2 regions of the Streptococcus sp. NLN64 genome follow, and region 2 is predicted to be linked to the other one. Evidence: predicted binding sites of a transcription regulator. Region 2 holds the regulator's gene; the other holds the start of a gene.
The links. The regulator NrdR, encoded in region 2, represses ribonucleotide reductase genes. The targets are predictions, from matches to a motif close to ACACNATATATNGTGT.

Region 1: a site for NrdR is predicted at 2,288-2,303, ahead of nrdH (glutaredoxin-like protein NrdH). Genes of this name have one in related genera too.

The regions. Positions count from the first base shown of each region.
Region 1 covers NZ_JADXDQ010000004.1:42,701-46,126, reverse strand. Annotated here, with positions in the region: gene nrdE (class 1b ribonucleoside-diphosphate reductase subunit alpha) at 1-1,885, opposite strand, end outside; gene nrdH (glutaredoxin-like protein NrdH) at 1,980-2,198, opposite strand; gene I2503_RS01405 (phosphocarrier protein HPr) at 2,506-2,769, shown strand; gene ptsP (phosphoenolpyruvate--protein phosphotransferase) at 2,774-3,426, shown strand, end outside.
Region 2 covers NZ_JADXDQ010000025.1:12,927-16,352, forward strand. Annotated here, with positions in the region: gene I2503_RS05130 (endonuclease/exonuclease/phosphatase family protein) at 1-814, shown strand, start outside; gene nrdR (transcriptional regulator NrdR) at 1,046-1,519, shown strand; gene I2503_RS05140 (hypothetical protein) at 1,506-2,690, shown strand; gene dnaI (primosomal protein DnaI) at 2,691-3,426, shown strand, end outside.

The DNA of each region.
Region 1 (3,426 bases), on a different contig from region 2:
TTGTATAGTATGGGATTGTGTCGGTTGAAAGACCCGCTGCTGGGTAGTAGATTTTACCAATTTTTTTCTCTTGGCGTTCTTCAACCCGTTGTGTGATAGGGTGTATGGAAGCGGAAACATCGTTGATATAAGAGATAGAGCCGTTCGGCGCAACTGCCAGACGGTTTTGATGGTAGAGACCATCTTTCATGACAGCATCTTTGAGGGCTTGCCAATCCGCTTTGCTTGGGATTAAGATATCTTTGAAGAGTTCTTTGACCTTGTCCAATTTTGGTTGGTAGTCTTTTTCCAAGTATTTGTCGAAATAGCTGCCATCCGCATATGTTGATTTTTCAAAATGATGGAATACTTGTCCCCGTTCGCGAGCGATATTATTGGATTCAACCAAGGTCCAATAGTTCATCAAGAGGAAGTAGATATTGGTGAATTCCAAGGATTCCTCTGATCCATAATGGATATGGTTTTGAGCTAGGTAGGAGTGAAGTCCCATCGCTCCAAGACCAAAGGTGTGTGCTTGGCGGTTTCCGTTGACCACTGAAGGAACAGCTTCGATGTTAGAAGAATCTGTTACAAAGGTCAGAGCACGTGTCATAGTTCGGATAGATTTTCCAAAATCAGGAGAAGCCATCATGTTGACAACGTTGGTGGAACCGAGGTTACAGGAGACGTCTGTTCCGAGACGGACATAGTTTTGGGCATCATCAATCAGACTTGGTTCTTGCACTTGGAGAATTTCAGAACAGAGGTTACTCATGACAATTTTTCCGTCAACAGGGTTTGCTTTGTTAGCGGTATCGATGTTGACCACATAAGGATAGCCGGATTCTTGTTGCAATTTTGAAATCTCAGTCTCTAGATCTCGCGCTTTAATTTTGGTTTTGCGGATGCGAGGGTTGGCAACCAATTCATCATATTTTTCAGTAATGTCTAGGTAACTGAAAGGAACCCCGTATTCAAGTTCAACCGAATAGGGACTGAAGAGGTACATGTCTTCATTTTGCCGTGCCAGTTCATAGAATTTATCGGGAACAGTAATTCCTAAGGAAAGGGTCTTAACCCGGATTTTCTCATCCGCATTCTCTTTTTTGGTAGACAGAAATTGAATAATGTCTGGATGGAAGATGCTGAGATAGACCGCTCCAGCTCCTTGACGCTGCCCTAATTGGTTGGAGTAAGAGAAACTATCTTCGAAAAGTTTCATAACTGGTACAACACCAGACGCAGCCCCTTCAAAGCCTTTGATTGGAGCACCAGCTTCCCGAAGGTTTGTGAGAGAGATGCCGACTCCGCCACCAATACGGGAGAGCTGAAGGGCTGAGTTGATGGAACGACCGATAGAGTTCATATCATCGGTTACTTGAATCAAGAAACAGGATACCAGTTCACCGCGGCGAGCACGACCGGCATTCAAGAAACTAGGGGTAGCTGGTTGGTAGCGTTGGTGGATGATTTCGTTGGCGATATTTTTAGCAATCTCTTCATGGCCATCCGCAAAGTAGAGTGCGTTAAAAAGTACCCGGTCTTCCATTCCTTCAAGGTATTCGTTCCCATCATTACTCTTAAGGGCATATTGATTGTAAAATTTGTAGGCTGCCATGAAGGATTTGAATTGAAATTGTTGATCCAAAATAAATTGGTAGAGCTCTTCGATAAATGCTGGTTGGTATTTTTTAATGAAGGGTTCTTCGAGGTAGTTCTCTTGAATGAGATAGTTAATTTTTTCAGTAATAGAAGAAAACTGACGGGTATTTGGCCGTACGTTTTCTTTAAAGAAGGCCTCTAGAGCCTCTTTATCCTTGTGGAGCAGAATCTGTCCATTCACTGGACGGTTAATTTCATTGTTTAAACGAAAATAAGATACATTTTCTAAATCTTTAAGACCCATGAGGGTTCTCCTTTCAGATGGACGGGTATTTTATTCAAAACGATGGGAGTGATAGAAAACAATCCGACTTTTGATCTCTATCACTCCCTCTAGGTTAGGCAAGCTCTTTTAATCGGTCAGGTTGAAAACCAGCGAAGCTCCCATTGGGGGATACAATAACTGGCGCAGCCGAAAAGCCCATCTCTTTAACAGTGTTGATGTATTCAGGCTCAAGGTCTAGATTGATTTCTTTATAAGATATATGATTGTCTTCTAGAAATTTCTTGGTCATACGGCATTGCATGCAGTTGTTTTTTGAATAAACAGTTACCACAAGGGTACCTCCTTCTCGTTTTTGAGTATGGGAATAGTATAGGGGAAAGTCAGATTTTTGTCAATATTTTGTGCTCAAGATTTTATTTCACACAACATGTTGTGGTCTCTTTTGGTGGACTTTGGTTAAAATCAAGGAATTATGAACCTAGCCCAACAAAATATTGTGTAGCTAGCTCTTTTGGTCTGAAAAAGCTCCTTTTTTCTGAAAGCGGAAATTTTTTCTTGAAAAAAAACAAGACAAGTGTTATAATTCTTAATTGTAAGGGTTATCAAAAACCTTAGAAAAAATATAAAGGAGAGTCATTATGGCTTCTAAAGATTTTCACATTGTAGCAGAAACAGGAATTCACGCACGTCCAGCAACCCTTTTGGTGCAAACTGCAAGTAAATTTGCTTCAGACATTACTTTGGATTATAAAGGTAAATCCGTTAACTTGAAATCCATCATGGGTGTTATGAGCCTTGGTGTTGGTCAAGGTGCTGACGTAACAATCTCTGCTGAAGGTGCAGATGCTGACGATGCAATCGCAGCAATCTCAGAAACAATGGAAAAAGAAGGTTTGGCATAAGGAGATGACAAATATGCTTAAAGGAATCGCAGCGTCTGATGGTGTTGCTGTTGCTAAGGCATATCTACTCGTCCAACCAGACTTGTCTTTCGAGACAGTTTCAGTTGAAGATACGAATGCAGAAGAGGCTCGTTTAGATGTGGCTTTAGAAGCTTCTCAAAACGAGCTTTCTTTTATTCGTGCAAATGCAGTAGATAGCCTTGGAGAAGAAGCAGCACAAGTTTTTGATGCCCACTTGATGGTGTTGGCTGATCCAGAAATGATCGGTCAAATTAAAGAAACCATTCGTGCTAAAAAAGTCAATGCGGAAGCAGGACTAAAGGAAGTGACGGATATGTTTATCACACTCTTTGAAAATATGGATGACAATCCGTATATGCAAGAGCGTGCTGCAGATATTCGTGATGTAACCAAGCGCGTGCTTTCCCATCTCCTAGGTGTACGTTTACCAAACCCAGCTGCCATTGATGAAGAAGCAATCGTGATTGCCCATGATTTGACTCCATCTGATACAGCACAGTTGAACAAAGAGTTTGTTAAAGCTTTCGTAACCAACATTGGTGGACGGACAAGTCACTCTGCGATCATGGCTCGGACCCTTGAAATTGCGGCTGTACTTGGAACCAACAACATTACTGAAATGGTAAAAGATGGGGA
Region 2 (3,426 bases):
TTCTTGGATGGAAGAGGAGCCAGAGAAAAAACTGGCAGATCTAGTCCAGCAGATTGTTCGTGAGGAATATGATGTCATTTGTTTGCAAGAAGTTAATCAGGAGATTAACTCTTCCCCTGCGGAAGAAGTGGCGGGCTACGTGGTAGCTCAGCCACTTCTTGCTATTCATGACGATCATTTTGCTCATGTTCTTGTAAAAGAACTGAAAAAATTTGGTTTAACCTATTACTGGAGTTGGGCTTATAATCATATTGGCTATGATCGTTACCACGAAGGAGTTGCAATCCTGTCCAAAGAACCGCTTAAAGCTACGGAACTTCTGGTTTCTGAAATTGATGATCCAAGCGACTATCGTCGGCGTCAAGTTCTATTAGCTGAAACGGAGGTTGATGGACAACGAATTCAAGTTGCCAGTGTACACCTCTCTTGGTGGGACAAAGGTTTTCAGGCAGAGTGGGCACGATTAGAATCAGAATTGTCTCACCAATCCCATCCAGCAGTTTTAATGGGAGATTTTAATAACCCAGCTGGCCAAGAAGGTCACGCGCACATTTTAGCGAGTCCCTTAAATTTGCAAGATAGTCACTTGGTCGCGAGTGAAGTTCGAGGGGACTACACCATGGGTGGTCATATTGATGGCTGGGAAGCAAAAACTCCGCCTTTGAGAATTGATTTTGCCTTCCTATCCCAGGATTGGAGTGTGGACCGGTCAGTTGTGCTTTTTGATGGCGTCCATGGACCAATTGTCAGTGATCACTTCGGTCTGGAAGTCTGTGCAAGAATAAAAACTCCTGGCAAAGGGAATCAAAGCTAACTTGATTTGTAATTTTTGAAAAAAACATCTGTTCAATAGTGGCTGTTCGTAGTTCTTTGCGAACGATATTCTATTCTCAGAATGTAGCACTAAAGTTTATAGTAAGGTTGGGATTAGATTCCCAACCTTTTTTGGGGCATGAATTAGATTTCATTCGAGGACCTTGGTCAATTTTTGTTTCCCAGGCTAGGGGTGTGATATAATGAAGTATTGATGTGTAGGAGGTGGAGTATGCGGTGTCCAGAGTGTCAAAATGATGCAACCAAGGTGATTGATAGTCGGCAGGTTGAAAATGGGGGTGCTATTCGCCGCAGACGTGTCTGTGAAAACTGCCATCACCGTTATACCACATATGAACGGATAGAAACCAAGGCGTTAGTCGTCATCAAGAAGGACGGACGTCGTGAGAATTTTGAACCGTCAAAAATCTATAACGGGATTCTTCAGTCCGCAGAAAAGCGGCCAGTTACCTCTGACCAAATCAAGGATTTGGTCAAACATGTTGAAATCAATTTGCGAAATTCTTCTAGTGGAGAAGTGACGTCAGATGAAGTGGGGAGTCGAGTCCTGGAGGCACTTTCGGAACTGGATCCAATCACTTATTTTCGCTTCGCTAGTGTTTATAAACGTTTTAATGAATTAAGTGAAGTGGAAGAGTTGTTACGACAATTCCGGCAGAAAGGAGACGAAAGTGAAACCGATTGATTTCTTTCGCTATTGTCCTGGATTAGCACCTGAGGGTGATTCGGGGAATCTTATGGTTTGCTACTATCCCATCTTGGGGCCAGAGGCTTTTAGTCTCTATCACTATTTACTGGCTTTTTGGGATGGGGGAGCACAACCGATTCAAGTCAGTCAAGTACTCAACCATCTTCGCATGCCCATTACCCTTTTTACTCAATCCCTGGAACTTCTCCAAGTCTTACGTCTAGCAGAGGTTTATAAGGGAGAGCAGTATCAGATTCAACTTTTGCCCCCACTGAATCGAAAAGAATTTTTAGAAGACCACCTCCTTTCCACATTATTGGAAGAAAGAATAGGGGAAGTTGCGCTCAAGGAGCTATTGCCCGAAAAAGTACTGGGACAAAAGCAGGAGGTCAATTTAGCGAAATTCTTTGATGGCTTACTTGTTCAAGAGGAGGAAATCCATCGCAAGCCCAAGACCAATCAATTTGATCAAGAAATGTTTGCAATGCGGATGGAAAAAAGTCAGTTACGTTACCAAGATCGTAAAAAAGATGTGGTTGACTTGGAACTTTTAGCGAGACGTTACAAGCTGAATTGGAATGAACTTTTCCTCTTGGCGGAAGAGACCCAGGTTCAAGGGAGAATTTCTGTTAAACGAATTGAGGCTAAGTTACAGGCGCCAACGCAGAAAACAAAAATGACTCCGGAAGAAGCATTCTATCTTAAAGAGAGTAAGAGTCAATCAGCTCTCAGCTTCTTAAGCCAGCTTAAAGATACGAGGGGAACTCGAGTGACGGATAGGGAGCGCGATTTAATTCACAGTCTCCAAAATCGTGGTTTTTTAGATGAAGTAATTAGTCTGCTATTTCTGTTAGCCTATAACAGGAATACAGGTCTTCACATTAATGAGCATTATGTCTTAAAAGTTGCGGGAGATTTTGAAGAGCAGGGGGTGGTCAATGCAGAAGCTGCGCTAGACCAAATCCACCAACATATGCAGGAGTATACTAGGACTGCTCCACAAAAGGCGAGTCAACCGAAACGAAGACAGACGTCGACTGTCACCCAGACCAATGTCCCGAAATGGAGTCAGCGTGATTATGTGGACCAATCTACTCCGGAAGAGAAGCAGGCGCGAGAAGAAGAACGCCAACGGCTCTTCCAACAAATGAATGGAGAGGGAATCTAGATGAAACCAGTAAATGATGCCATGAATAATCGTACATCTTCACGTTTTGACTATCAAAGCTTGGTCAATGAAATTGTACGTGATCCAGAGGTTGCAGCTTTTATTGAAGAGCATCAGTTGAACGCAGAGGAAATCAAACGGTCCATTTCAAACTTTAGTCAGTTTATTAGCGAACGCGAATTGTACCAACGTGGTCAGGGATCCTATCTTTCGAAAGGGTATCAACCCATTCTGATCATGAACCAAGGATATGCGGATGTTAGTTACAAAGAAACCACTGAACTAATTGCTGCTGAAAGGGCTAAAGAAATACGGAATCGAGTCCATCTTCTCAATCTCCCCAATAGTCTTCGAGGAATTAGTCTCCAAGATGTTGACCCTGATGATCGATGGGGTACCATTCAGGAATTGACTCGATACCTTCTAAACTATCCCCAAGATAGTAAAGGTTTTTACCTTTATGGGGATTTTGGTATTGGAAAAACCTATCTGCTAGCGGCTTTAGCGAATGATTTGGCTCGTCACAAGGAAGTGGAGACGACTCTTCTGCACTTCCCAACCTTTGTCTTGGATTTGAAAAATGGTTTTGACGAAAAAACTTATCACCGGCAACTCAATCAGGTTAAGGGAGTTCCTGTTCTCATGATTGATGATATCGGCGCAGAGGTTTTCACACCCTGGTTGCGAGATGAAGTGTTACAAATCATCCTCCAACACCGGATGCAAGAGCGCTTGC